DNA from 2 places in the Eikenella corrodens genome. Region 1 is predicted to be linked to the other one. Evidence: riboswitches for the same ligand, from Rfam matches in the RefSeq annotation. Region 1 holds a riboswitch; the other holds the start of a gene.
What was found. Region 1 has a riboswitch for thiamine pyrophosphate ahead of CKV94_RS05220 (DMT family transporter). Riboswitches for the same ligand answer to the same signal wherever they lie in the genome.

Region 1 (15,230 bases):
AGCAAATAAGCCATCGGCTCACCACGGCGGCGGCGCGCGGCCAGCATGTCGAGTACGGCACGTTGCGGCTGCGGCAATTCGTCGCCGCTGCGGCTGATGAGCCGCACATGAGTGATGCGGCACACGGCTTCCACCAGCAGCCGCGCTTCCAGGCGGGGCAGTCGGCAGGTATCGAGCCATTGTTGGAAAGTCATGATTGCTTCTTTAAACCAATAAAACGGCGGCTATGGTAGCCGAAACGGCGGCGCGGTAAAAGGCTACCTGAAAGCGTCGGCCTGGATGCAGTTTCTAGCCAAGCTAAAAATGATGATTACCATTGAGGCGGCATTTTCAGGTAGCCTCCAGCTCCCGCAAGCTTGGAAACGCTTTTCCCTGCCCAACAGGCCATTTTTGCCGTCGTCATTGGGTGGTGCAGCAATGCGGAGGGCTACCTGAAACTTGGTCGGCTGCTCATGCGGGAACAGCATCGCCTCCGAGCTGTCCGCCCATCTGCCGCAGGCAATAATCTGCCAAAAAAACGCGGCTATTGCAGCTTTATCCCTTACCCACAAAAGCTGTGGAAAACTTTGTGGAAAACCCTGTGGGAAGCGTAAGATTTCCTGATAAATCAGGCCTTGGCTTAGGTTGCGTAAAAAATGGCCAATTTTTTAAAAGTATATAAATATCAATATTTTAAATGAAAGCGAATCTTGTCAAGCGGCAGATTTGAGCCTTTATGCCAATCCGAAAGCGGCTTCCTTACCCCTTGTGGGAAAACCAAAAAAATTTCCGCCAAAACGCTTGACAGAGCGCGTAGCTAACGTAAATTACCGTCCTGTCTGAAGATTTGCCCAGCGAAAGATTTATCGTGCCATCCAACCCGTTTTTTCCACCCAAACATACCGACACTCCGCCCACCGCCTGGTTATTTTGCCGCGTGATCGACAACTACGGCGACATCGGCGTTTCCTTGCGGCTGGCACGCCGGTTGAACGAAGCCGGTTTTCAGGTAGCCCTTTGGCACGACCATCCCGCCGCGCTGGCCAAACTGCTCGGCGATGCCCCGCCGCCTGCTGCGATTCGGGCGCACCATTGGCAGGGCGATGCGGTCGAAAGCATCGCGGCCGAATTGGCCGCAGTTGCGCCCGCCTTGGTAATTGAAACCTTCGGCTGCGATTTGCCCCCCGCCGCGCTGGCCGCCGTCCGTACACACCGCCCGCTGTGGCTCAATTGGGAATACCTCAGCGCCGAGCCTTGGGCGGAAGCCATGCACGGCAAGCCTTCACTGCAAGCCGACGGCACGGAAAAATATTTCTGGCTGATGGGTTTTAGCGAAACCAGCGGCGGCCTCCTGCGCGAAACAGGCTACCTGAAAAAACAGCAGGCCTTTCTCGCCAACCCCGCCGCCCAAGCCGCCTTGCGCCGCCGCTTGGGGCTACCTGAAACCCCGCGCCGCGCCGTGCAATGTTTCTGCTTCGGCTATGCCGGCGCACAATGGGCCGATTGGCTCGCCGCCTGGCAAGCGGCAGGCGAAGCCTTAGACGTATGGTTGGCCGACCGGCAAATTATCCACAGCCTGCGCCAAGCCGGCGCGCTTCCCGAACATGCCCTGCGCGAGCCCGGCAGCGTGTGGCAGGCCGGCGCGGTGCGGCTGATCTGCATCGGCTTTGTGCCGCAGGCCGAATTTGACGCCGTGCTGTGGCTGGCCGATATGGCCATCGTGCGCGGCGAAGACAGCTTCGTGCGCGCCCAGCTCGCCGGCAAACCCCTGCTGTGGCACATCTATCCGCAAGCCGAGCAAGCACACCTGCCCAAGCTGCACGCCTTCTGGCATAAAGCCGCCGCGTCCGCCCCGCTGCCCGCCGCTCACCAAGCCCTTTCCGACGACCTGAACCACGCCGCCACGCTCACGCCCGCCGCCCGTGCCGAAAGCTGGAGGCAGCTGCTGCAACAGCTGCCTCCATGGCGACAGGCTGCCGAGCAATGGCAGGGTGAGTTGCTGCGACAACCCGATGCCGTAGAGCGCGTGCTGGCGCGTTGGCCTGGGCTGTTAGGCTGAAAAATACATTGCTGCCGCCCAAACAACTTTCAGGTAGCCTTTCAAAGGCTACCTGAAAGCCAATCCGGGCAATAAATTACATTTACATGCCACAAAAGCCCGCCCGCCCGGATTTCGGTATAATGCGCCCCTGTTTTAACAACCACCTAATGAGAACAAACGAATGAAGCACCACACCCTCTCCGCCATTTTGCTGGCCGCGTTGCTGCCTCTGGCCGCCTGCAACGCCCAGCCCGCCGCGCAGCAAAACGCCTCCGGGGCTGCCGCTTCGGCCGCCTCCGCGCCTGCCGGCAGCCCTGAAGCCGTTATCCGCAATAAGCTCACCCAAACCTACGGCGACCAAGGCCTGGAAGTGTTGAGCGTTACCCCCGCTCCCGTCAGCGGCCTGTATGAAGTGTTCCTTTCCGGCAACCAGCTGGTGTACATGACTGCCGACGGCAACCATATGTTTACCGGCGATTTGATTGATGTGAACAAACGCAGCAACCTTTCCGAAACCCGCCGCGAAGAGCTCAACCGCATCGATTTCTCCACCCTGCCGCTCGATTCCGCGATTAAAGAAGTGCGCGGCAACGGCAGACTGAAAGTGGCCGTGTTCTCCGACCCCGATTGTCCCTTCTGCCGCCGTTTGGAAAAAGAATTCGAGCAGATGACCGACATCACCATCTACAACTTCATGATGCCCATCCCCAGCCTGCACCCATCCGCCGAAGCCAAAGCCGTGCGCATTTGGTGCAGCCCGAACCGCACTGCCGCCTGGACCGAGTGGATGCGCAAAGGCACCGTGCCGCCCGAATCTGCCGGCTGTGAAAACCCGGTGAAAGAAACCATGGCGCTGGGCAACCGCTACGGCTTCAACGGCACCCCCACCATGGTGTTCCCCAACGGTAAAATAGTGCCCGGCTATATGCCGAAAGAGGATTTGCAGCAAGCGCTGGAAGCCAACCAGAAATAAGGCATCTGCCCAAACGAAAGGCTACCTGAAAGTTTCAGGTAGCCTTTTTATTGCCAATGATGCAGCCGGCCGGCGCAGCCACACCGGCCAAACAGCCTCAGTAAGTTGAATATTGCCCCGCCGGCAGCACGCGGGTGACGCCGTTGGCACCTTGCAGCACGCGTACGCGCTGGCCGGGCTGGAATTGGATGTCGTCTTTCTGCACCACGGAAATCGCATCGCGCGAGCCTTCGAGCTGAACTACGATTTCATAGCCGCGTTGGCTGTCGAGCCCGCGGGTGAGCGACTGGGTACCCAAACCGCCCACCACCGCGCCCAAAATCGCGCTCACTGCCTCGCCCCGGCCTTTGCCGAAATTGCTGCCGCCGATGCCGCCGAGCAGCGAGCCGGCGGTGGTAAGCAGCGCGTTGTCTTCGCCGCGGATGGTGGTGGGCGTTACTGACAGCACTTCGCCGTAATATACCCGGGCGGTATTTTGCGCTTGGGAAGTGGTGTATTGCAGGGCGGAGCTGTTGGCGCAGCCGCCCAGCAGCAGGGCGGCGGATACGGCAGCAGCAAGCAAGCGTGAAGTAGACATGGGATTCTCCTGAAATGTGATTAAACGGGCGGGATTATATAGCGGATAATATTATAGTGGATGAAATTCAAACAAAGCGAGGCGGCAACGCCGTATGGGTTTAAAGTGAATCCGCTATATGTTTCGATCTGGCGGAATGCCTGCTTGCCCGGCCAAATGAGGCTACCTGAAAGTTGGGATGGTTTCTGCAAATCCGTTTCAGGTAGCCTTATGCCGCTTGGTGCAAGTTTTAATTGTCGGCAAATTTATTTAATTTTTGCTATGGTTTCGGCCTGCCTTGCCGTATCATGCGCGCCGCATGGTTTAGTGTGCCAACATTCAATCTTAAACGGAGAGTATTGTGTTCCCCCAACCTTTTTCCCTGAAACGGTTGCTGCCTTGGGCGGCTGTTTTATTGCTGGCCGGCTGCGCCACCACCATCCGCCCGACCGACACCCTGCGCTGGCGCGGCAAAGACATCAGCGATTTTGTTGCCGAACGCGCCCATCGCATGCCCGATATCGTGCGCCGCAACTGCGTGAAAAATAATGAAGTGCGCAACCTCTATGCCTGGCGTATTGATCTCTACGAAATCCGTCAGGCCTATGTAGGCCAATCCGGCAATGTGCATTATTACCAAAACTACCGCCATTACAACGACTACGAATACCGCATCGTGGTAACTAAGCCAGACGGCACCATCCTTTCAGTGCGCGATACCGCTTTTGGCAATGCCGATAAAGAATACGGCTGTGAAGAATACCGCGAAGAGCTCAAGCCGCAAAACAGACCGCAGGCCGCTGATAGGGCGAGAACCACCCGTGGCGCAGCCAATCAAGCCAACACGCCGGCCAAGCCCCGCGTGTGGCGCGCCATTGCCATGAATGAAAACAACGCCGAAGTCATCTACCCATCCGCCGCCCACCCCACCGAAGAAGCCGCCAAAGCCGATGCGCTGCGCCAATGCCAACGCGCTTCCGGCAATCAATGCGGCGTGTGGCAGCGGTTTAGCAATATGTGTTTCGGTATGTCGGTGGGGCAGAAAAACGGCCGGCTCACCCATTTTCCTGCTGTTAGCCTAGATGCCCAGCATGCCGACTATGCCGCTATCCAAAACTGCCGCAGCAGCGGCGGCACGCAATGCGATCTGTTTAAACACAGCGTTTGCGCCCTGCCTTGCGACATCACCAAAAACGGCTGCTATTTCGATCAGCCGCTCTTGGGCAGCTATGGCCATTTCAACGGCCAAGTGAAGCCGGTGGGCTTGGATAAGCCGGATGAAGAATTAGACGAAAGCATCCTGCGCATCATCATGCGTCATCCGCGCTAGAGCGTTTGGCAGAAGATACGAAAAGGCTACCTGAAAGCATAAGCTTCAACGCAGTTAAAATGAGCTCTGCGCGTTGCTGCGAAGCTGAAATTTCAGGTAGCCTTTTTTATGGCCGGAAGCAAATGGGTTGAACCGAGCGATTTGAGTAGGAAAATGCCGGATTGGCCGTGTTGGGCTACGGTTGCTCATCCAACATTTGCTGCAAAGCGGCAAACAGGTTGGTGCCGTTGGCAAATTGATAGAAATCGGGGCGGCCGGCCAGGAAATGGCGCAGTTCGCCGTATCGCTGCAGGCGGCACAATACCAGCGCATAGAGTTCATTTTCCATGCCGCCTTGTAACGGGCGACTTTGCATGAAGAGGCAGAAACCCTCTAAGTCAGGCACTTGCTGTGTAAAGCTGGCAATGTCGGCTTCTATTTGCCCGGCAGTCTGCCGCACCCAATCCAGCATTTGCTTAAGCGTAAAGTGGGCGAAGTCGGGTTTTTGTATGCACCACTCGTCTTGTATCCCCGTTAAGCACAGTGACGGTTCGCCATTGAGCCGGCGGCTGAAGCTTTTTATCATCTCTTCTTCGCCGAACAGTTTGAAAAACAACGAATCCAGACAATCCGGTTTGGCTTCTATGCGGATGGATACACGCTCACTGATGGGTTTGCCGTCAAACACGGCCACCAAATAAACCTGGACAACGCTGAAAATGTAGCCGTCTTTAACCCAATAAATAAAACCGCCGGAGGCCGTCTGAAAGCCGCGCGTTTTGAGTTCGGCTTTAAATAATTGTTCCAGCCATTGGCGTTTTACGCTGTCGCGGAATTTTTCGCGCCCGCGTTCGGCTTGCACTTTGTCCCAAGCTTTGAGTAGAGAGGCGGGGAGGCGGTGAATATCCGGCATGATGATACAGGTAAAATTTCAGGTAGCCTCAAAGGCTACCTGAAACCTTACAACTCAATCCCTTTCAACTTCGCCACAGTATTGATGTCTTTGTCGCCGCGCCCCGACAGGTTCACCAGAATCACTTGGTCTTTGCCCATCTTCGGTGCGTTTTCCACCGCCCAAGCCACGGCGTGGCTGGATTCCAGCGCGGGGATGATGCCTTCAAAACGGCACAGCAAATCAAACGCTTCCAGCGCGGCATCGTCATTCGCCGCATGGTATTCCACACGGCCGATGTCGGCCAAATGGCTGTGTTCCGGACCGATGCCGGGGTAGTCCAGCCCTGCGGACACGGAGTGCGTACCCAAGACTTGGCCGTTTTCGTCCTGCATCAGGTAGCTGCGGAAGCCGTGCAATACGCCGATGGGGGCTTTGCTGGTAATCGGCGCGGCGTGGTCGGGGGTGTCCACGCCCAAACCGCCGGCTTCCACGCCGACGAGGCGCACGTTTTCTTCGCTGATATACGGGTGGAACAGGCCGATGGCGTTCGAGCCGCCGCCGACGCAGGCAACGGCGACGTCGGGCTGTCTGCCGATGGCTTCCTGCATCTGCGCTTTGGCTTCGTTGCCGATAACGCATTGGAAATCGCGCACCATTTCGGGATACGGCGCGGGGCCGGCGGCGGTGCCGATGATGTAGAACGTGTCGTCCACGCGGGCAACCCATTCGCGCATGGCTTCGTTCATCGCGTCTTTCAGCGTGCGGCTGCCGCTGTCGACGCTGATCACGTTCGCGCCCAACAATTTCATGCGGAACACGTTCGGCGCTTGGCGGATGATGTCGTCCGCGCCCATGTAAACATGGCATTCCATGCCGAAGCGTGCGGCGACGGTGGCAGAAGCCACGCCGTGCTGCCCCGCGCCGGTTTCGGCGATGACGCGTTTTTTGCCCATGCGGCGGGCGAGCAGTGCCTGACCGATGGTGTTGTTGACCTTGTGCGCGCCGGTGTGGTTCAAGTCTTCACGCTTCAACCAGATTTGCGCGCCGCCCAGATGCTCGGACAATCGCGCGGCATGGTAAACGGGGCTGGGGCGGCCGACATAATGCTTCAAATCGTGGCGGAACGCTTCCCAAAACACGGGATCGTTTTTCGCGGCTTGGTAGGCCGCTGCCAATTCTTGCAGGGCGGGAATCAGGGTTTCGGCAACGTACACGCCGCCGTGTTCGCCGAAAAAGCCCTTCTCGTCTGGGGCTTGGTAGTTTTGCATGGTTCGTCCTTTAGTAATGGGGTAGAAAGGCTACCTGAAAATGCCAAACCCGTTTCAGGTAGCCTTCATGAATATCAAGGACTCCATTCTAACCGCTTATTCCGCGCTTTCCAAAGCCCGTTTTCTCGCCGCGACCCATTCCGAAGCCGCAATTCCCGCCGCCACCAAGATTAAGGCCGTGAGCACATAGCCGCCCAAGCGCTCGTCTGGAAAGGCCGCCGCGCCCACCAGCGCGCCGAACACCGGCAGCAGGTTCATTGTGAGCGCCGCCCGCCCCGCGCCAATCGCAATCACGCTTTCCATATAAAACAGCTTGGACAAAATCGCAATAAACACAGCAACATAAAGCAGCAGCAGCCAAGCCTGCCACGGCGGCATTCGAAAGCCTTTCTCCACCCCTTCCCACACATAAAACGGTGCACTCACCCCCACCGCCGCCACACACATAGCCCACAGCAGGCTTGCCCAATGCACCTTCGGCGCAGCGCGCAGCGCCAGCGAATAGCCGGCATAAATCAAAGAAATCACCAACGCCAGCGCATCCCCTTGCGACAAACCTGTTTCCAGCAGCGCGGCCGGATTGCCCCGGCCCACCACCCATACCACGCCCGCAAACGACAGCCCCACCCCCAGCCATTGCAGCCAATGCGCCCGCGTGCGCCAAAACAGCACCTCCGCGAGCAACACCATCACCGGAATCAGCGCCGTGATAATCGACACATTCACCACCGCCGCCCCGCGTGCAAACGCGCTGTAGAGCACGATATTAAACAGCGCAAACCCGCTACCGCCCACCAACAATAGCCACAACGCACGCGGTTTGAGCACAGGCAAATCCTCCCGAATCCGCGCGCGGAACAGCCACGAAAGCAGCAAAGCCGCCAGCACCCAGCGCCAAAACGTAAACTCATAAGGCGAAAGCCAAGCTTTGCCCAGCTTGCCCGCCACATTGCTCGTGGCCCAGAACGCCGGTGCCAAAAACAGCATCACATAAGGGTGCGGCAGGCCGTTTGCCTGCCAAATACGGAAACGCATGGTTTAATCCTCTTGCAACAGCCCGCCGCCAGCGGAAGGCTACCTGAAAAATATTTACTGCGAAAACACAGTTGCTTACGGGTGAAGATTGCGTGCCATGCTCAGGATGGCAGGCAACAAAAAACGCCCCGATCAATCGGAGCGCATCATCACGTTGCCGCGGCAGAATCTGCTCTACCGCCTGCGGCCAATCAAACCGGGCAGTATCCCGCCCAAACCGGCCGCGAGTTCCCTCCGTCGGCATTAACCGGTTCAGGTGCAACGGGTATGTTCTCAGCCGCACAAGGCAGCACCCCGACTCAAGGGGGCGGATTATAGTGGAATTCCCAATCCGCTGCTATGGCGTGGTGCGCCTAGCTGTATTGTTCATGCTGCCTGCGGCTGGCCGCCTTGTAGCAATATAGTGAATGAGGAATTTCACGATATGGTTTTCTGCGGCACGTTTTAGAGGGGCGGGGTTGTACGCAGCTATTTGAAGTGCCGAATCTTTCAAATTTTCAGGTAGCCTCAAGCCGCCTTGAAAGGCTACCTGAAAACTATACCAATCCTGCCATCTCGAAAAACGCTCGATATGCCGCTGCCTTTTTCTGCAAACTCAGCGGATACGCCCGCGAGGTGGAAGGCAGACGGGTGAGGGTGAGATGCCGATTGGCCAAAGTGAAGGGCAGCGTTTCGCCGGTTTTCGGCATTTTCGGCGCATCGGGCAGCAGGGAGAGCAGCACTTCGGTGGCCTTGCCGCCGGTGGTGCATATATGGCGGCAGCGCGGCAGCCGGGCGAGTACGGCGGGCAAATCTACGGTTTCCACCACGCGCAGGAATTTGTCGGAAGCATTATCTTGCTCGCGCACGGCTTTGAGCACGGTGGGGCAGGAGGCGATGCCGCGCTCGTGCAGGAAGGCTTTGATTTTTTCCGCGTCAAATGCTTTTTCGCCTATTTTTTGGAAGTGCGCGGTATCGTTGAAGAACACGAGCCCGTACACGCGCCACATATCGTTGATGAAATTGGGATAGTGAAACAGCATGGCGTGCTTTTCCGCCTTGGGCGGGAAGGTGCCCATCATCATCACGGTGGCTTCGGGCGGCAGCAGGGCGGGGAAGGGGTGGCTTTCGATTTCGGGCATGTCGGCAATGCAATAATTTGGAGGGGTTCATTATAAAGCGAATAAAAGCGGGAGCCGTTCGATTTTTCCCGCCGGCTATGATAAAGTAGAACCAAGATAAAAAGTTTGTTCAACCCTTACCCACTCGAAAGCGAGAAAATAATGTTCCCAGAATATCGCGACCTCATCAGCCAGCTCAAACAATCTGACAAACGCTTTGCCCGCCTGTTTGACGAACACAATGAGCTGGACGAAAAAATCGCCAATATGGTCAAAAATCCGGTTACCGGCAATTTGGACGAAGTGGAAGTGCTGAAAAAACAGAAGCTGCATTTGAAAGACCAGCTCTATCAAATCCTGAAACAGCACGACAAAAAATAAGGCCTGATTAAAAACAGGCTAAGAAGGCTACCTGAAAGTTTGGCTTCGCAGAACTTGGCTGCGCTGCGTTTCAGGTAGCCTTTACTGCTTTAAATACGGCCGAAGCTGCCGCTTAACAAACTCTGCCGTTTCCATACAGATAAATACAAAAACTGGACATTTCCCCCACTATCGCCGAAAATAAGCATCTTGCCCGCCAGTGGCAAACCGCGTTTTAATGCGCAAATATTCATTTCAACCGAATTTAAACCGACCTCCAGCATGAAACCCGCCATCCTCGTTATGCACGGCCCCAACCTCAATCTTTTGGGGCAGCGCGAACCGGAAATCTACGGCCGCACCACCCTTGCCGACATCAATGCCGGCCTGCAGGCGTGCGCCGAAGCTGCCGGTTTTGCCTTTGAAGCCGTGCAGAGCAATGCCGAAGCCGTGCTGATTGAGCGTGCCCAGGCGGCCATGGCCGACCATACCGCCTTTATCATCATCAACCCGGCAGCCTACACCCACACCAGCGTCGCCCTGCGCGATGCGCTTGCTGCCGCCGGCAAACCCTTTATCGAAGTCCACCTCTCCAACGTGCACGCCCGCGAGCTCTTCCGCCGCCATTCCTATTTTTCTGATTTGGCGCAGGGCGTGATTTGCGGGCTGGGTGCACACGGCTACTCCGCCGCGCTGGATTTCGCCATTGAATACTTGCAACAAAAACAGGCCGGCTAAAGCCCGGCTCCGAATCCCTTAAAAGGACCTCTAATTATGGATTTACGCAAACTCAAAAAACTCATCGACTTGGTGGAAGAATCCGGCATTGCTGAGATTGAAGTAACCGAAGGTGAAGAAAAAGTGCGCATCACCCGCTCGCTGGCCGCGCCGCAGCCCGTGTATGCCGCTGCGCCTGCCGTGGCTGCCGCTCCGGCTCCCGCCGCGGCCGCTGCCGCACCCGTTGCAGCCGCAGGCGCGCCTGCCGCCCCCGCCCGTGATTTGAGCAAAGCGCAAACCTCTCCTATGGTAGGCACTTTCTACCGTGCCCCCGGCCCGAACGCGCCGGTGTTTGTGGAAGTGGGCCAGAGCGTGAACGCCGGCGACACCTTGTGCATCATCGAAGCCATGAAGCTGATGAACGAAATCGAAGCCGAACGCAGCGGCGTGGTGAAAGAAATTCTGGTGGAAAACGGCCAGCCGGTAGAGTTTGGCGAGCCGCTGTTTATCATCGAATAATTTTTCAGGTAGCCTCCTGCTGCGGCATAGAGGCTACCTGAAAACCATAAGGCAAAGATTATGCTGAAAAAAGTCCTCATCGCCAACCGTGGCGAAATCGCCCTGCGCGTATTGCGCGCCTGCCGCGAAATGGGCATCGCCACCGTGGCCGTGCATTCCACTGCCGACAACGACAGCCTGCACGTTAAGCTGGCCGACGAATCCGTCTGCATCGGCCCCGCCCCCTCTGCGCAGAGCTATCTGCACATTCCCTCCATCATCGCCGCCGCCGAAGTAACCGGCGCCGATGCCATCCATCCCGGCTACGGTTTCCTGGCCGAAAACGACCGCTTTGCCGAGCAGGTGGAGGAATCCGGCTTCATCTTCATCGGCCCGCGTGCCGACACCATCCGCCTGATGGGCGATAAAGTGTCTGCCAAAAAAGCCATGCTCGAATCCGGCGTGCCCTGCGTGCCCGGCTCGGACGGCGCACTTCCCGACGATCCCGACGAAATCCTGAAAACCGCCGAACGCGTGGGCTACCCCGTGATCATCAAAGCTTCCGGCGGCGGCGGCGGGCGCGGCATGCGCGTGGTGGAAAAACGCGAAGACCTGATTAAGGCCGTGGAAATGACCAAGGCCGAAGCCGAAGCCGCCTTCGGCAATCCGATGGTGTATATGGAACGCTTCCTTCAACGCCCGCGCCATGTGGAAGTGCAGGTGCTGGCCGACGAGCACGGCAACGCCATTTATCTGGGCGAGCGCGACTGCTCCATGCAGCGCCGCCACCAAAAAGTAATCGAAGAAGCACCCGCACCCGGCATCACCGCCAAAGAGCGCGAGAAAATCGGCAAAGCCTGCGTGGCCGCCTGCAAACGCATCGGCTACCGTGGCGCCGGCACATTTGAATTTCTGTATGAAGACGGTGAATTTTTCTTCATCGAAATGAACACCCGCGTGCAGGTGGAACACCCCGTAACCGAGCTGATTACCGGCATCGACATCGTGCAGGAACAGCTGCGCATCGCCGCCGGGCTGCCGCTGCAATACAAGCAAAAAGACGTGGTGATCCAAGGCCATGCCTTCGAATGCCGCATCAACGCCGAAGACCCCTACAGCTTCATCCCCAGCCCGGGCTGCATCACCAGCTGCCATCTGCCCGGCGGCTTCGGCGTGCGCGTGGACAGCCACATCTACCAGGGTTACCGCATCCCGCCGAACTACGACAGCCTCATCGGCAAAATCTGCGTGTATGGCAACGATCGCGAGCAGGCCATCGCCAAAATGCGCGTTGCCCTCTCCGAGCTCACCGTGAGCGGCATCAAAACCAATGCCCCGCTGCACGACGACCTGTTCCGCGACCCCGGCTTCGCCAAAGGCGGCGTGAGCATCCATTATCTGGAGCACTGGCTGGAAGAGCGCAAAGCCCAGCTGCAAGCTGAGAAGCAGGCTGGAAAATAGTTTGTTGTGATCAGATGAATAAAAGGCTACCTGAAATTTTCAGGTAGCCTTTTTCTTCTTAATCCGCTTAGTGGAAGATGACGTCGTCTTCATCATCCTGAAACAGGAATTGCGCGATGAAATTGTAGAAATCTCTACGTGGCTTCCAGTTGTTTTTCAGCAGCACGCGGCCTTGCGGCGTATCGATGCGGGCGTGCATAAACGAGCCGGGTGATTCGATTTGCGAGAATTTAGATTGAATGCCGCGAATTTCCCGATACACCACAACGTGTTCTTTAAACAGGGTTTGCAGGATAAAGCCATGTTCGTACAGCGTGAGGCGCGATCTGAACTGCCCCACTACATAAATGCCGTACCAAGCGATGAACAATATGTTAAACCAGCCCACAGCATTGGCAGGGTCGCCTGAGGCGCGGATGTCTTTGCCTATGCCCGCATTCAAGATAAACATCAGGAGCAGGAAGATAATGGTGGCGAGGAAGGTCCAAGTGAGGGTGTGGCGGAAGGTGGCGAGCTGCCGGCCTAGTTTGCGGTGGCGCATGGCGTGTGTCCATTTAAATTTATAAGAGGGCGGATTGTAATATAAACAATCAATATCTGCTTGTTTTGCTTCATTTCTGCCTTTTCGGGTAGCCTGTAGGCAACAGTGGGCAGCGAATATGAATGAATACCTCCATTCCGCTTGCAGCTTGCCCAAGGCTACCTGAAACTGCTGTTGCCCTCGCGTGTTACAATAATTGTTCTTCCCCGCCGGAATCAGGTGCATACCATTTTAGCTTTGTTGAAGCGAATGCTTTCAGGTAGCCCTCCGGTATCTACATCACTCTAAGAAAGTTACCAGCCATGAAACACATCATCCACCGCAATAGCGAGCCAAACAGCGGCAACTGGGAGCGCGACACGCTGGAAAAACTCCTGCTCGAAGCCTACCGCGAGCAGCGCCGAGCCCGTATTTGGAAGCTCATTTTCCGCCTGTTGCTCATCGCCTTTCTGGCCCTCTATCTGTTTGCCATTTTCGGCAATATAGGCAGCCTTAATCCCGCCGCTGCCGGGCCGCATACCGCCGTAATCCGCTTAGAAGGCGCGATTACCGCCGGCGAAAACCAGGCCGGCAAACTGCGCCAAGGCCTGGAAGCTGCCTATAAAAACAAACAGGTGCGCGGCATCATTATCCGCGCCAACAGCCCCGGCGGCTCGCCCGTGGTATCCGGCGTGGCCTACCGCGAAATCCGCCGCCTGCGCGCCGAGCACCCCGGCATCCCTGTGTATGTGGTAGCCGAAGATATGTGCGCCTCCGGCTGCTACTACATCGCCGCCGCTGCCGATAAAATCTATGCCGACCAATCCAGCATCGTCGGCAGCATCGGCGTGGTCGGCAGCAGCTTCGACCTCACCGGCCTGATGCACAATATGGGCATCCAACGCCGCCAGCGCACCGCCGGCAGCAACAAAGGCATGGGCGACCCCTTCAGCCCGGAAACCCCCGAGCAAACCGCTATCTGGCAAGGCATGCTGGACGACATCCATCAGCAGTTCATCAAAGCCGTGCGCGACGGGCGCGGCAAACGCTTGAACGAAGCGGATAATCCCGACCTGTTCAGCGGCCGCGTGTACACCGGCAACGAAGCGCTCAAAACCGGCCTCATTGACGGCCTGGGCGATATCTACAGCGTATCGCGCGACATCATCAAAGCCCCCGAGCTGGTGGACTACACCCCCGCCGACGACATCAGCCGCCTGTTCAGCAAAGGCGTAGGCGCCAGCGTGCGCCAAGGCTTGCAAGAAGTGGTACAGGAACAGCCGTGGTAGGCATTTAGTTTGCTGCCTTGGTATAAAAAGGCTACCTGAAACTATCTTCAAGCAACATACACTTTTTTATGCCCGCCACAAGCAAATACAAAAACGGCAAACGGAATCAATCCGTTTGCCGTTTTGTTTCTCACTTCGTTGCCGCTGCGCTTTATTAACGCCATAGCTTAGATGAGGCTCAGCCTTGGCTGCGCCAAGACAGCGCTTTCAGGTAGCCTTTAGGCCAGTTTGGCGGCTACGTCGCGCAGGGCGGTGCGCAGGCCTTCTTCGATTACGGGATGATAGAAGGGCATGTCGAGCATTTGCGGCACGGTCATGTGCTGCTGGTGCGCCCAGGCGAGGAGGTGGGCGATATGTTCCAGCGCGGGGCCGATGCCTTCGGCGCCGAGGAAGCGGCCGGTTTCGCGGTCGGCATACACACGCAGGCTGCCTTGGTTTACCAGCATCACGCGGCTGCGGCCTTGGTTTCGGAAGGATACTTGGCCGGCTACGAGCTTACTGCCATATTCTTTTTCCAGCTGGGCAAAGCGCGCGCCCACGCTGATGATTTGCGGGTTGGAGAACACCACGCCGATCATGCTGCGGCGTAGGCCGTCCCGTACATCGGGGTAGCGGCCGGCGTTTTCACCGGCGATTTTGCCTTGGTCGGAAGCTTCGTGTAGCAGGGGCAGCTGGTTGGAGGCGTCGCCGGCAATGAAGATGTGCGGGATGTTGGTTTGCATGGTGCGCGGGTTGGCTACGGGCACGCCGCGTGCATCTTTCTCGATATTGAGGTTTTCCAGCCCGATGTTGTCCACATTGGGGCGGCGGCCGATGGCGGCGAGCAGGTATTCGGCGGTGAATACGCCGCTTTCGCCGTCTTGCGTCCATGCCACTTCCACTTGGCCTTTATCGTTGAGCCGGGTTTCGGTTTGGGCGTTGAGGTGCAACGGGATTTCTTGGCCGAAGATGGCTCTGGCGTCTTCCAGCACCACGGGATCGGAAATGCCGCCGATGAGGCCGCCCAGGCCGAACATTTCCACGCGCACGCCGAGGCGGCTCAGGGCTTGTCCGAGTTCGAGGCCGATTACGCCGGTGCCGAATACGGCCACGCTTTCGGGCAGGGTGTCCCATGAGAATACGTCGTCGTTGATGACGAGGCGATCGCCCAGCGCCTGCCATTGCGGCAGCACGATGGGGCGGGAGCCGGTGGCGATTACAATGCGTTCGGCGCGGATTTGGGTGTGGTC
Region 2 (15,230 bases), 790 kb from region 1:
AACGGCGGCTATAAAGTATCGCCCTATGTGATTGACCGTATTGAAGATAATCAAGGCCGTTTGCGTGCCCAGATGAAGCCCTTGGTGGCCGGTGAAAGTGCGCCGCAGGTTATCGATCCGCGCAACGCCTATATCATGTACACCATTATGCAAGACGTGGTGCGCCGAGGCACCGGTGCCCGTGCCAACGCGCTGGGTCGACGCGATATTGCCGGCAAAACCGGTACCACCAACGAAAACAAAGACGCCTGGTTTGCCGGTTTCAATCCCGACTTGGTAGGCGTGGTGTATATCGGTTTCGACAAACCGCGCAGCATGGGCCGCGCCGGTTTCGGCGGCACGATTGCCTTGCCGGTGTGGGTGGAATACATGCGCTATGCGCTCCAAGGCGTGCCGCAAAAAGGCATGCCGATGCCAGCGAAGATTGTCCGCAATGGCGGCGAATACTTCCTGCAAGAGCAGCAGAGCACCAGCCCGCGCCTGGCTATCGACAACCGTGGCGCCACTCCTGATGCTGAAGATATCCAAGCCGCAGGCGGCGATCCGGTGATTCCGGAAGAAACCGCGGTAGAGCCGGTACAGCCGCAAAACGGCGGTGGAGGCGCAGCACCCTCACCAGAGATTGACGCCCTGTTCTAAACCAATCGCTCTGCCTGATTGAAAAGGCTACCTGAAAACCCTATCCGGTATTTTCAGGTAGCCTTTTTCTCTAGTCGAAATATATGCGACATCACCAAGCCAATCACAGTTGCCGCGTGGGCATCAAGTGACTTGTTCTGCGCCACAGGCTACCTGAAAACATAAGGCTTCAACCAAGTTCCAACGAGCTTTGCCCGTTCCCGCAAAGCTAACAATTTATTTTCAGGTAGCCTCTGGCTCAAACAGTATAATCTGCCCGCCAGACACCATCCAAGCAACAACATGACAACAAAACCGCATATTAAAAACTAAACGCCATTAAATAAGCAATAACGTGAGAATATGCCAAAACCTCGGCGCACAAAAATCGCAAACCATATAGTCAAGCCAAGCCCCTGCCCTGTATAATTCCGCCTCCGGCCGCTGCAGATTTGGGCGGCCGTTTTATTTTCCTGCCCCAGGGTGTGGCGGAAGCAATGATTTGTTCCTACAGGGCAGTGAGCCACAGACAGCAAGGCAAGCCAACGCAGTAGGAAGCAATTTAGTGCATTAACCATACCGAAACCCACTCCATACCCACATCACCATGAATCAAAAACCCTCCGTACTCGGCGGCGCCATGATTATCGCCGGCACTGTAATCGGTGCCGGTATGCTCGCCAACCCCACCGCCACTGCCGGCATCTGGTTTGTCGGCTCGCTCATCGTGCTGCTCTACACTTGGTTTTCCATGCTCTCCAGCGGCCTGATGATTCTCGAAGCCACCACCCACTACCCGCCCGGCGCCAACTTCGACACCATCGTCAAAGACCTGCTCGGCCGTGGCTGGAGCATCATCACCGGCCTTTCCGTGGCCTTCGTGCTCTACCTGCTCACCTACGCCTACATCTTCACCGGCGGCAACCTCACCGCCCAAGCCCTTCAAGCCCCGCTTTGGGTGGGGCAGATTGTGTTTGCCCTCGTCTTCGCTGGCTGCGTGTGGTGGTCCACCTTCTGGGTAGACCGCGGCACTACCATCCTCATCGGCGGCATGATTATGACCTTCCTCTGGGCCAACGGCGGCCTGCTCCTTTCCGCCCAGCCCGCCGTATTGTTCGATACCGCCGACAGCGGAAACGGCAGCTACTGGATCTACCTCGGCACCGCCCTGCCCGTCTGCCTCGCCTCCTTCGGCTTCCACGGCAACGTGTCCGGCCTGTTCGACTACTTCCGGGGCGACGCCAAAAAAGTGGCCCGCTCGCTCTGGCTCGGCACCTTGGTGGCGCTGGTGATCTACGCCCTCTGGCAGTTCGCCGTGCAAGGCAACCTGCCGCGTAGCCAGTTCGGCCCCGTGATTGCCGCGCAAGACAACGTGGCCGCCCTGCTCGCCGCCCTCTCCCAAGTGGCCGGCAGCGGGCTGGTGCGCGTGCTCTCCCTGTTTTCCTACATGGCCATCGCCTCCTCCTTCCTCGGCGTAACCCTCGGCCTGCTCGACTACCTCACCGACCTGTTCGGCTTCGGTACCAGCCGCGCCGGCCGCAGCAAAGCCGCCGCCCTCACCTTCCTGCCTCCGCTCGTTGCCTGCCTGCTGTTCCCCACCGGCTTCGTGCTCGCCATCAGCTACGTCGGCTTCGCCGCCACCGTATGGACGGCATTCGTGCCCGCCCTGCTGCTCTACGCCTGCCGCAAAAAATTCGGCGAAGGCAAAGGCTACCGCGTATATGGCGGGAAATGGCTGATGGCTTGGGTGTTCCTCTTCGGCCTGGCCAACGTGGCCGCCCAAATCCTCAGCCGAGCCAATATCCTGCCCGTGTTTAACGGCTGATACCCGCCAAAAATTTCAGGTAGCCTTCGGATAGCGGCTACCTGAAAAATGGTGGGGAACAGACTTTCCTCCATCTACAACAAAACGAAAGGCTACCTGAATTTTTTCAGGTAGCCTTTTGCTCTTGGTTCTACTCAACTTTCGTGCACTGCCGCCCCGTCCGACGCCGACAGCAACTTACGCACCAGCAGCGTCAGCGCAAACGTGGCCGCAATCACCGGCAGCGTGGTGCCCAGCGGCGGCTGCCATTGCAACATCAGGCGGTAGAACACAAAACCCGCCAGCCACAATACCAAGCTCACCCAATCCACTTCTCCCGAATTCGGCTTGCGTTTCAGCACAAAATAATCCGCAATCTGCACCGCAATCATCGGTGCAAACACCGAGCCGATAAAATACAGAAACCCTTCAAAGCGGCTCACATCAAACACCAGCGCCAGCAGCGTGCCCAGCAGCGTAACCGCCGCTGCCACCGCCACTTCACCAAAACGGCTGCTGATGCTGTAAAAGCTCACCCCGGCCGAATACGCATCCAAAAACGTGGTGCTCACCGTGGACAACACCACCACCAAAATCCCGGCCGCACCCAGCCCGGCATATTGCAGCATCGACGCGATTTCGCTCTGGCCGGCAAACAGCGCCGCCGCCAGCCCGATGGCATACATCCACGAGCTGGTGCAGAAATAAGCCAGCGTAGCCGAAAGCGTGGCCGCCCGTGCCTTGGCTGCGCGGCGGGTGTAGTCCGACACCAGCGGCAACCACGACAACGGCATCACCGCCGCCAGCTCCACCGCCAGCCCGAAACTCATCGCTTCCGCATCCGCCTGCCCGGCCGCCGCCGGCTCGCCGGAGGCTACCTGAACACTCAACCACAGCGTTAACGCAAATAGCGTGCCCATCGACACAAAATTGATTTTGCTGAAATTCCGCATCCCAATACGCAGCCACAGCAAAATCAGCGCGCCGATAATCACACTCCAGCCTATCTGTGCGCCGCTCCAGCCCGCCGTGAGCGCCGCCGCAGCCTGCGCCCCGGTGAAAATCATAATCGCCGTCCAGCCCACCAGCTGCACCACGTTGGCCGCCGAAAACAGCAGCGAGCCGCGACGGCCGAAGGAAAGCTGTACCGTTTCCATCGCACTGCGCCCCGTTTGCGCCCCAATCAGCCCGGCCAGATAAAACAGCACCCCGCCGATCACATGACCAATAGCCACTGCCAAAAGGCCCATGCGCCAGCCCAATGGCGCAAACAGCATGCCGGTGAGAATTTCCGCCACCGACACCGCCGCCCCAAACCAAATCACCGCCGAAGCGGTAACCGAAAGTTTATCTGCCTGCTGTTCCATCAAACTGTTTCCTCTATATTGTGAAAAACTATTCCACCGAGCCGCGTATCAAATGCGCACAAAAAAGCCCGGCACACCAAGCCGGGGGAGCAGAGCAGAGAAGACACCCATCCGTTCCGGATGGGGCAAAGCAACCCGAACAGCACCCGCCGCCCGCATTCCTCTGCCTGATAGTTCCCTACGCCGGTGCTAACCGGATCAGGTACAACGGGTATCCTCTCAGCCGCCCAAAGCAGCACCCCGACTAATTGGGCGCGATTATACCCCGCCGCCCTGTTTTTTCAAGCGGTGGTAGCAAAGGTGGCCGGGCATCCAGTTTTGCAATGCTTCCACCGGCAAGAATGTTTTCACACTCAGTCGTTTCGGTTCCGCAAACGTGCAAATCCGAATGGAAAGAGCACTAAAAACAGGGTAATCGAGAGCCAATTGCTGTTTAGCTTCGGAACTATCGAGGAGCAGCCCAGATGTTTTCAAGTAGCCTCTTCCCCACCCCACAGGCTACCTGAAAAACTTCAGCCAACTCTTACCACATCACCATAGCTCAACTTTGCATCGACAGTTCCCTGCCCGACAAGAATGCGGCAGCATTCAGCTTAAAGGCTACCTGAAAGCGGATATAGTGAGCTTTCAGGTAGCCTTTTGCATACGCCTAACGCCGGCCGCAAGGATGCTGGCGCGCCCTGCCCGGCCGCGTATCGCACAGCGACATGCCGCGCAGTCGGCGTGCCGCATCGGTTAGCTCCGCCCGGCTCGGCAAGTGGCGGAAAGCGTATTGCGCCACATAAAGCGCACGTTCGCCCCGCATCGCTTTTATCCAAGTATATTCCGGCCTGCCGCTTTGCGGGTTGTGCTCGCAGCTCATTTGCCAAAAAGCGAAGGGATAGCCGTTTTCCTGCCCTTCGCTCAGATTGATTGTGTTGCCGCCCGGGCAGGCGCTCCGCCAACCGTCCGACACCGCGCGGCGGAAATCGCTTACCGATCGGGTGTTGCCGGCGAAGGTTTGCAGGGTAACCATCCGCTCCCAGTTTTGCACCGTTTGTCCTCTCGGCACCAGCTCCACAATCGTCTGCCCGCCTTGCGAAGCCCGATATCCGATTTCAAATCCTGCCGGCGGTGCGCTGAAATAAACGATTTCTTCGCCGCGCTGGGCAGGCTTGGCCAGAGCCACCGCGGGCAACAGCATCAATATGGCCGGCCATAGTTTTAGTTTCATGTTTTCATCCTGAATTATTTTGAGTGGGGATAGATCAAACCAGATGGCAACAGGCAGCACATTGCCGCAAAGATTTGTCTGCCCTGTGCCCAAAAGGCTACCTGAAACCTTATTTCTGTTTTCAGGTAGCCTTCATGCAATCAACCGTGAAACTCTTCCACCCAGCCCCCTTCAAAGAAGCCCTGCAAAATCGCCTGCGCGGCCACTTGGTCGAGCACGGGCTTTTGTTTGCGGCCGTGCAGGCCGGTTTGATTGAGGAGCTCGGTGGCATAGAGCGAAGTGAGCCGCTCGTCTGCCCAATACACGGGCAAGCCGAAGCGGCCGTTGAGGCGGTGGCCGAACTTGCGGGCCAAGCGGGTCATTTCGTGTTCGCTGCCGTCGGTGGAAAACGGCAGCCCCACCACGAATTGCACCGGCCGCCATTCGGCCACCAGAGCGGCGATGGCGGCAAATTTTTTGTCGTTGCCCTCGCCGCTGATGGTAGCCAGCGGGTGGGCGATGCCCACTTCGGCGTCGCCCTGCGCCACGCCGATGCGGGTTTCGCCAAAATCGAAGGCCAGCGTGGTGCCGTGTGGGATATTAAGCATGGCCGCCGGTTCGGATGAGTTGTTCGGGTGCAATATTAAGCAGCGACATGGCAGCGTGGTAGCGCTGCTCGTGCGGCATGCCGAATATGATGTGTTCGCTGGCCGGCACGGTGAGCCAGCTGTTTTCTGCCAGCTCGCGCTCGAGCTGGCCGGCGCTCCAGCCGGTGTAGCCCATAAACAGCATGGCCTGCTTCACGCTTTGTTCGTCGTGCAGGTGGGGAAGGATGTCGCCGGAGGAAGTAAGCGCGAGGTTATCGCCCACGATGATGCTGCTCATCCAGTTGCCCGCCGGGCTGTGCAACACAAACCCGCGATCCACCTGTACCGGGCCGCCCAAGAAGATATAGTCGTCAAACAAATGCTGCGGCTCGGCGTGCTGCTGGGCAGACAGAATCTGCCGCAACGGCAACGGCGATGGCTTGTTGATAATCACGCCCATGCAGCCTTCGGCGGAATAGGAGCAAACATACACCACACTCTCGGCAAAGAAATTATCCTGCATATCGGGCATGGCGATGAGGAAATGGTTGGTTAAATCCATAATCGGTTTCGGCGTGTGTGGAAATGATTTGATTATATAGCGGTTATGCCCGATTTAATACCGTGCTGTTTTATCTGGGCTGGCAACTTTCAGGTAGCCTCAAAACTGCCCGCTAGCATTCCTCCGCATCCGATATATCTTCAAACCCCACCACATCACCCCCGAAATAATTCACCAAAATCCCATACGGCTCCGCAATCGGAAACACACTTTCCCGATAAACAATGCTCCAACTCTCCGCCCCGTTGCCAAACGCGAATTCAGGGCAAGCAACGCAATCGCGATAATCCGCCAACCGCGCCCCTGCCGCCATGCCCAACCAATCGGGGCGGCTTTTGGCAATGCGCTCAAAAAACAATTCAGTCTGCCGCTTGATATGGGCAAACTTCGATACCTTGTCTTGAATAAAATCAAAATCCACCCGCTCAACATCAGACGATTCAAGCGCCACCGACACCGGCATCTGCAAAAATTTCCCCACTAAGAAAACTCTGCCCGTGGTTTCTTCCCGCACCCGTTCCCATTCGCCCAAGGGCGTTGCCAGCATATCCATACTATTCCTTTTCGTATTCACACCGCATTCTACCAAACCGCCGCAGGCTACCTGAAAGCAAGCCAAGCGAGCTGCTATGCAGCAAAAGACCTGCCCCACCCTACCTACCCACATGATGAAAATTTCGCTCAAGCTTACATTTCAGGTAGCCGCGCTCCACCCCGCCCCGCATTCAATTCCCACCCAATCCGCTATATAATGCCGCCATCCCAATTTCCATCTGAAACGCACGCCATGAGCAAGCTCACCAAACCCATCGTCCTCCTCATTCTCGACGGCTTCGGCCACCGCCTCGAAGGCGACGACAACTCCGTCCTTCTCGCCAACACGCCCAATCTCGACCGCCTCAAAGCCCAATACGCCTACGGCACGATCGACGCCTCCGAACGCATGGTGGGCCTACCCTCCGGCCAGTTCGGCAACTCTGAAGTGGGGCATTTGAATATCGGTGCCGGCCGCGTGGTGGCGCAAGACATCACCCGCATCGATATGGCCATCGAAAACGGTTCGCTCGCGCAAAACCCCGCCCTCACCGCCGCCTGGCAAAGCCCCACGAAAACCGTGCACCTGCTCGGCTGCTTCTCCGACGGCGGCGTGCACAGCCACATCAACCACTTCTTCGCCGTGGCCGATGCCGCCCTGGCCGCCGGCATGCAGAAAATCGTGTTCCATCCCTTCTTAGACGGCCGCGACACCCCGCCGCAAAGTGCGGAAGGCTACCTGAAAACCCTGCAAAGCTATTGCGAGCAACACCCGCAAGTGAAAGTGGGCTGTGTGGTCGGCCGCTTCTTCGCCATGGACCGCGACAACCGCTGGGAGCGCGTTGAACAGGCCTACAACGCCCTGTTCGGCCAAGCCCCGTTCCGCGCCGACACGCCGCTGCAAGCCCTGGCCGCCGCCTATGAACGCGGCGAACACGACGAATTCGTGCAGCCCACCGTAATCGACCCCGCAGCCGCTCTGCGCGACGGCGATGCAGTTGTCTTCATGAACTTCCGCGCCGACCGCGCCCGCGAGCTGACCCAAGCCCTGCTGTTCGACGATTTCCAAGGCTTCCCGCGCCAACAGCGCTTCCGCCCCGGCTATTTCACCTCGCTCACCAGCTACGGCAGCCAATACCGCTTCCCGGTGCTGTTTGCCCAAGAAAGCATCCGCAACGGCCTGGGCGAATACCTGTCCGCCCAAGGCATCAGCCAGCTGCGCATTGCCGAAACCGAGAAATATCCGCACGTTACCTACTTCCTCAGCGGCGGCCGCGAAGAGCCCTATCCCGGCGAAGAGCGCATCCTCGTGCCCTCGCCCAAAGTCGCCACTTACGATTTGCAGCCCGAAATGAGCGCGCCGCAAGTGTGCCAACACATCCTCGACAGCCTCGCCGCCAAGCGTTTCGACGTGATTCTGTGCAACTTCGCCAACGGCGACATGGTCGGCCACAGCGGCGTGCTGGCTGCCACCATCAAAGCGGTGGAAACGCTCGACGACTGCGTGGGCAAAATCGTGGCTGCCGCCCAGGCAGCCGGCGGCGAAGTGCTGATTACCGCCGACCACGGCAACTGCGAGCAGATGTTCGACCCCGCCAACGGCCAGCCGCACACCCAGCACACCACCAACCCCGTGCCCTTCCTGTATGTGGGCCGCCCCGCCCGCATCAAGGCCGGCGGCGCACTGAAAGACATCGCCCCCACCCTCCTCGCCATGCTCGGCCTGCCAAAACCGCAGGAAATGAGCGGCGAGAGCCTGATTGAGTTTGTTTGACCGCCCAGCAGCAGGCTACCTGAAAGCTTCAGGTAGCCTCCACCCGCCATGAGCTTCCTCACCATCCTCGCCCTCGCCTTCGGCATGTCTATGGACGCCTTCGCCGCGGCCATCGCCCAAGGCGCCGCCATCGGCACACCCACCCGCCGGGGCACACTGCGCACCGCCGCCGTGTTTGGCAGTGTGGAAACCCTCACCCCGCTCATCGGCTGGGCAATCGGCTCCGTGGCACAACACTACATCGCCGATTGGGACCACTGGATCGCCTTCACCCTGCTGCTCCTACTCGGCCTGCGCATGATTTACGGCGCGCTACAGCCGGAACAGCCCGCCGGGGAACAATCTGCAGAGGCACAGCCAGAAAGCGGCCAATCCGGCCGCCGCCCGCCCTCGCCGCTCATGCTCGTCGCCATCGCCTTCGCCACCAGCATCGACTCCATGATTGTCGGCGTCGGCCTGGCCTTCCTCGAAGTCAACATCCTGCTCACTGCCCTCGCCATCGGCCTGGCCACCACCATCATGGCCGCCATCGGTCTGCGCTTGGGCAGCTTCCTGGGCAGCGCCATCGGCAAACGCGCCGAAATCCTCGGCGGCCTCGTCCTCATCGGCATCGGTACGCTCATCCTCGCCGAACACCTCCATTTCCTCTAAATCCTTTTCAGGTAGCCTCTCCTTTTTTCAGGTAGCCTCATGAAGCACAGCAAAATCCTCATTCTCCTCGCCCTCCTCTGCAGCGTCCTGCCCGCCGCCGCCGCGCCTAAAGACGACCTGCGCCAAGTACAGCGCGCCATCGGCGAGAGCAACCGCAAGCTCCAACAACAGCAAAGCGAACAACGCCAGCTGCAAAGCAACATCCGCCAAACCCAAAGCGAACTCGACACCGTGCGCCGCGAGCTCGACCGCCTCACCCGCAGCCGCCAAACCGCCTGGCGCGAGCTGCAAGCCATGCAGGCCAAGCTCGACAGCCTGCAAACCCGCATCCAAAGCACCCAAGCCCAAGCCGCCCGCCTGCTCAACAGCCGCTACCGCAACCAGCAGCCCAACGCCGTCACCCTGTTTCTGCAAAACGCCGACCCCCAGCAGAAAGGCCGCCACCTCGAATACCTGCGCCACCTCAACCAAGCCAACGCCCAGGCCCTTAGCCAGCTGCAACACAACCGCCAAGAGCTCAAACAGCAGCAAGACAGCATCAACGAGCAGCTGAAGCGGCTCGACGCCCTCAAACGCCAACAGCAAACCACCGCCGCCCGCCTCGGTCGCCAACAGCAACAGCAGCAACGCCAACAGCAAAGCCTCGAGCAAGACATCAGCCGCGAAACCGCCAAGCTGCAAACCCTGCGCCAAAACGAAAGCCGCCTCAACGGCCTCATCGCCAGCCTCAGCCGCCGCTCCGCCCAACGGCAGGAAGCCGAACGCCAGCGCCGTGCCCAAGCCCTGCGCCAACACCGCCAGCAGCAAGCCCAACAAGCCCAAAACGGCAACCAACCCGCCCCACGTCCGCACAGGCCACCTGAAAGCGAACGAAACGAAGCCCGTCAACACGACACCCCAACACCAGAAAACCCCAACCGCAACACCCTCACCGCCGAAGACCTCGCCCTCGAAGCCCCCGAGGTCCAAGAGCCGCAAAGCCAAGGCTTCAGCCGCATGCAAGGCCGCCTGCAACGCCCCGCCAGCGGCAGCATCAGTGGCCGCTTCGGCCAAGCCCGCCCCGGCGGCGGCACCTGGAAAGGACTCTTCATCAGCACCCAGCCCACCGCCGTGCGCAGCATCGCCGAAGGCGAAGTCGCCTACGCCGCCCCCCTGCAAGGCTACGGCAACACCGTTATCGTCGACCACGGCAGCGGCTACCTCAGCATCTACACCGGCCTCTCCCAAATCAGCGCTGGCGCCGGCAGCCGCGTATCCGCCCGCCAAACCATCGGCCGCAGTGGCAGCCTCCCCAACGGTGAAAACGGCCTCTACTTTGAAATCCGCTACCGTAACCAAGCCATGAACCCCGCTTCATGGGTGAACTAGCCAAACCGGTGAGCAAAAATTTCAGGTAGCCTTTAGTCCGCGTCAAAGGCTACCTGAAAATATAGCGCCAACACCCGCCGTATTTTCCAGCCAGCCTTGCCATCCATCTCCCCCCAACAATCCATCCCAACCCCGTTTAACATTTATTTTCCCCCACCCCCTTGCTGGAACAAGCAAATTTGCCTAAAGTTCAGCCTTTCGAGCCACACAGCAGGCTACCTGAAAAAACACAGCTCCCGCCACCGCCGATTATCCTGGCTCAGATTAACAAAACCCGAAAGACCAACACCCATTATGTCCAACAACACCTTCAAAAAAATCGCCCTCTACACCCTGGGCACCTTCAGCGGCATCGCCGTGAGCCTGAGCATGCAGAGCTTTGCCGAAACCCGCAGCCAGCAGCCCCTGCCGGTGGATTCCCTGCGTACCATGGCCGAAGTGTACAGCCAGGTGAAAGCCAACTACTATCAAGACAAAACCGACGACGAAATCCTCGAAGGCGCGCTCAAAGGCATGGTTTCCAACCTCGACCCGCACTCCGAGTATATGAACCTCAAAGACTACGCCGACATGCAAGAATCCACCAAAGGCGAATTCGGCGGCCTAGGCATGGAAGTGGGCAGTGAAGACGGCTTCGTAAAAGTGGTCTCACCGATTGAAGACACCCCCGCCGAACGCGCCGGCATTCAAAGCGGCGACTACATCATCAAAATCGATGATGCCTCCACCCGCGGCATGAGCGTAAACGATGCCGTGAAGCGTATGCGCGGCGAGCCGGGCACCAAAATCACCCTCACCCTCACCCGCAAAGACGCGCCCCAGCCCATCGTGGTTACCCTCACCCGCGCCGTGATTAAAGTGCGCAGCGTGCGCCACGACATCATCGAGCCCGGCTACGGCTACCTGCGTATCAGCCAATTCCAAGAGCGCACCGTGCCCGCTATGACCGAGGCACTGCAAGCCATGCACCAAACCAACGGCGGCCCGCTCAAAGGCCTGATCATCGACCTGCGCGACGACCCCGGCGGCCTGCTCAACGGTGCCGTGGGCGTATCTGCCGCCTTCCTGCAAAACGGGCAGCTCGTGGTGAGCACCAAAGGCCGTGACGGCAAAGAAAACATGAATCTCAAAGCCCAGCCCGCCGACTACCAAATCGGCAGCAGCAAAGACCCGCTTGCCGGCCTGCCTGCCGAATTTAAAACCATCCCCATCACCGTGTTGATTAACTCCGGTTCCGCCTCCGCCTCCGAAATCGTGGCCGGCGCCCTTCAAGACCACAAACGCGCCGTGATTGTGGGCACGCAAAGCTTCGGCAAAGGCTCCGTACAATCCGTAATGCCCCTTTCCAACGGCGGCGCGCTGAAAATCACCACCCAGCTCTACTACACCCCCAGCGGTCGTTCCATCCAAGCCCAAGGCATCGTGCCCGATGTGGAAGTGGCCGATAAAACCCGCCGTTATGAAAGTCGCGAAGCCGACCTCTCCGGCCACCTGAGCAACCCCAACGGCGGCAACGAAGTGCGCGGCCGCGCGCTGAACAACCACAGCGCTGAAAACAAAGCCGCCTCCGAGCCCGCTGCTAAAGACGAGGCCGACAACAACCCCGCCACCCGCTACAAACCCAATCCGGCCAAAGACGACCAACTGCGCCGCGCTTTGGAACTGGTGAAAGCCCCGCAACAATGGCGCGCCGCCCTAGGCCAAGCCGCCACCCGCCCGGCCAAACCGATTGAGCACTAAGCGGATTAGGCAAGCAAACAAAGGCTACCTGAAAATTTTCAGGTAGCCTTTTATGTTGATGCGGCCCACGCCACGTTTTCCAAAATATAGCGGAATAAAAAAGTAGAACAAAGCGGCTAGCCGCAGCAAGTATAAGCAGCACGGCAAAGCAAACCAACGCGCAGCAACGTTCCTTTTCAACCCGCTATAAATGCCCGCCCCATTGCCTTATATCAACACCGAACCGCATCCCCTAGTGTACAATACAACACATTGTATTAAATGCTTTTCAACCAGATAGGAGCCCATGCAATGAAACCGATTTATCTCGCCGCCTTCCTACTCGCCGCCTGCGCCGCCCGCCCCAATCCGGCCGACAGCGCCCCCCCGCCCCCCGCAGCCCCTGAGCAGCCTGCTCCCGTGGCGCAGCCTGTTGCCACAGCGCCCAATGCAACCGCAACCGAACTCTCCCGCCACGGCTGGCGCATCACCCGCATCGGCCGCCACGCCGCCAACGGATCGTTGGCGTTCAACGCCAACAATCGCGTGAACGCCTCGTTCGGCTGTAATTCCCTATCCGGCCACTTCAGCCACCAAGGCCAAAACCTACAAATCGGCGAGCTCGCCACCACGCTGATGCTCTGCCCGCCGAATGTTCAGGCGCAGGAAGAATGGCTCTCAGCCGCCTTTGCTCGCACCGCCGCCTACCGCATCAACGGCAATAAGCTGGAACTGCTCGACCGCAGGCAGCATGTCATCCTGCAAGCCGAACCGGCACGCTAAGCCCCAATCAGGCTACCTGAAGATGGTTTTTCAGGTAGCCTGATTGGGGCTGTTGACAGCTACTTTTCCAAGCGGATTTTTGCCCCAAAGGCAGCAGATTCAAGTCGGAAACCGCAGTAAGGCTGGGCACCTTGCGAGGATTTCCAACGCGGAAAATGCCGTCTTTGGGGTGAAAAATGCGGAAACCAGCAGTTATCAACAGACCCTAACATAAGAAAAGATTAGTTAAACTCCAGCACATTGGCTATAATCTGCCCGTTGTTTCCCTTTTATTACTTTTTTAACCAAAAGGAGCATTCCATGCAGAAATTTACTCTCGCCGCCATCGCCGCTCTGATGGCTGCTGCCCCTGCCTTCGCCGCACCTGCGCAGGCCGACGACTGGCTGCCCGAAGCACAAAGAATCAACCGCGAAATCGTGCGTCAACGGAGTAGCGATGCGCGAGAACTCCAGCTGTTCAATGGCAATCTGGCACAAAACCGCAGCCAAAACCATACCATTCAGCTCCAAGCCGGCAAATCCTACGTATTTTTTGCCGACTGCGACCGCCAATGCTCCGACATCGACCTCAAGCTGACCGATAGCAACGGCAAAACCATCAAAGAAGATGACGACGACGACGACAATCCCGTCATCAACAGCGCTATTGCAACCAGCGGTACCTACACCCTTACCGCCAACATGACCAAATGCGAAGCCTCCTCCGGCTGTGCCTACAGCATCCAAGCCTTTGAAAACGGCCCATGGCTGCCTGAAGCTCAAAAAATAAACCGTGATATCGTGCGTAGAAAAGACCCCCAAGCCCGCCAAGTTCATCTGTTTAACGGCCGTGCTGCCAAAGAGCAAAATCGCAGCCACCAAGTACAGCTCACCGCCGGCAAATACTACAGCTTCTTCGCCGATTGCGACTACTCTTGCAGCGATATCGACCTGACCCTCAAAGCAGCCGATGGCCGCGTAATTAAAGAAGATAACGACGACGACGATTCTCCAATATTCGGCTGGCGTGCCAACCGCACCGGCAGCTACACCCTCACTGTTACCATGCCGAAATGTGACACCGAACAATGCGAATACAGCAGCCAAGTATTCATGGGCACCAAACCCGTGTTTGATCACTAAACTCTAGTGTTCTTAAAGAAGGCTACCTGAAGATTTCAGGTAGCCTTTTGCCTTCCTTACTCAGCCAAAAATACTAGCATTCAACCGTAATCAAATGATTTAAAAAGAATATAAAAGTAGAGTATTTCTCTAATTTACATTATAATGCGCACACTCTTTCACTTAACCAATCAAAAGGAAGACATATGAAAAAATTTGCCGTTTTAGGCCTGGTTGCCCTGATTGCCGCTCCTGCCGCCCTGGCTGCACCTAATGGCTCATGGCTGCCCGAAGCCCAGCAATTCAACAGACAAGCTGTTCGCTCTAAAGACGAGAGCGCCCGCCAAGCCGACCTATTCCAAGGCGCAGCTAAAGTGAGCGAGACCAAAAACCACCAGGTTCAGCTCACTGCCGGTAAATACTACACCTTCTTCGCCGACTGCGACCGCGACTGCGACAACATCGACCTGACCCTCAAATCAGCCGATGGCAGCGTAATTAAAGCCGACACCGAAGATGACGACGCCCCCATGTTCAGCTGGCGTGCCAATCGCACCGGCCGCTACACACTGAGCGTAGCCATCCCCGGCTGCCATACCGACAGCGGCTGCAAATACAGCGGTCAAGTATTCGTTGGCAACCGAGATATTTTCGCCGACTAATCACGCTAAATCATGCAAACAGGCAGGCCGCAAGCTTGCCTGTTGTTATTGCCCGGAACCATCTGATAAAGGCTACCTGAAACTTTCAGGTAGCCTTACTGCATCCGTACCCCATAAAACACCAAATATATAAATAATATAATGATTTTAAAAGAATAAAAAATTACAGTGTTCCCTAAGCTTACATTATAATGCGCACACTCACCTAACCAATCAAAAGAAAAAAACATGAAACAATTTGCCGTCTTGGGCCTAGCCGCTCTGATTGCCGCCCCCGCCGCCCTAGCTGAGCCTAGGAGCTCATGGCTGCCCGAAGTCCAGCAGGTTTACAAACAACTTATGCAGGAAAAAGACCCGGGTGCCCGCCAAGCAGAGCTGTTCCAAGGCAGCGCCAAAGTGGGCGAAACCAAAACCCACCAGATTCAACTCACCGCCGGCAAATACTACACCTTCTTCGCCGCCTGCGATCACGACTGCAACAACATCGACCTAACCCTCAAATCAGCCG

Region 2: another riboswitch for thiamine pyrophosphate. It lies ahead of cytX (putative hydroxymethylpyrimidine transporter CytX); the one in region 1 lies ahead of CKV94_RS05220 (DMT family transporter).

Annotation. Positions count from the first base shown of each region.
Region 1 covers NZ_LT906482.1:1,034,301-1,049,530, forward strand. Annotated here, with positions in the region: gene prmC (peptide chain release factor N(5)-glutamine methyltransferase) at 1-194, opposite strand, end outside; gene earP (elongation factor P maturation arginine rhamnosyltransferase EarP) at 848-2,038, shown strand; gene CKV94_RS05195 (DsbC family protein) at 2,202-2,993, shown strand; gene CKV94_RS05200 (outer membrane lipoprotein) at 3,091-3,570, opposite strand; gene CKV94_RS05205 (DUF4189 domain-containing protein) at 3,911-4,879, shown strand; gene CKV94_RS05210 (hypothetical protein) at 5,055-5,771, opposite strand; gene trpB (tryptophan synthase subunit beta) at 5,819-7,021, opposite strand; gene CKV94_RS05220 (DMT family transporter) at 7,118-8,056, opposite strand; TPP riboswitch at 8,269-8,363, opposite strand; gene CKV94_RS05225 (hypothetical protein) at 8,593-9,177, opposite strand; gene CKV94_RS05230 (YdcH family protein) at 9,319-9,537, shown strand; gene aroQ (type II 3-dehydroquinate dehydratase) at 9,799-10,254, shown strand; gene accB (acetyl-CoA carboxylase biotin carboxyl carrier protein) at 10,291-10,752, shown strand; gene accC (acetyl-CoA carboxylase biotin carboxylase subunit) at 10,813-12,192, shown strand; gene CKV94_RS05250 (DUF6585 family protein) at 12,260-12,733, opposite strand; gene CKV94_RS05255 (S49 family peptidase) at 13,036-14,001, shown strand; gene CKV94_RS05260 (dihydrolipoyl dehydrogenase) at 14,220-15,230, opposite strand, start outside.
Region 2 covers NZ_LT906482.1:244,105-259,334, forward strand. Annotated here, with positions in the region: gene CKV94_RS01270 (penicillin-binding protein 1A) at 1-639, shown strand, start outside; gene CKV94_RS01275 (aromatic amino acid transporter) at 1,226-2,443, shown strand; gene cytX (putative hydroxymethylpyrimidine transporter CytX) at 2,578-3,789, opposite strand; TPP riboswitch at 3,948-4,042, opposite strand; gene CKV94_RS01285 (hypothetical protein) at 4,439-5,002, opposite strand; gene ruvX (Holliday junction resolvase RuvX) at 5,143-5,589, opposite strand; gene CKV94_RS01295 (YqgE/AlgH family protein) at 5,582-6,130, opposite strand; gene CKV94_RS01300 (hypothetical protein) at 6,243-6,683, opposite strand; gene gpmI (2,3-bisphosphoglycerate-independent phosphoglycerate mutase) at 6,918-8,438, shown strand; gene CKV94_RS01310 (manganese efflux pump MntP) at 8,487-9,089, shown strand; gene CKV94_RS01315 (murein hydrolase activator EnvC family protein) at 9,129-10,457, shown strand; gene CKV94_RS01320 (S41 family peptidase) at 10,752-12,197, shown strand; gene CKV94_RS01325 (META domain-containing protein) at 12,489-12,959, shown strand; gene CKV94_RS01330 (hypothetical protein) at 13,260-14,081, shown strand; gene CKV94_RS01335 (hypothetical protein) at 14,267-14,722, shown strand; gene CKV94_RS01340 (hypothetical protein) at 14,951-15,230, shown strand, end outside.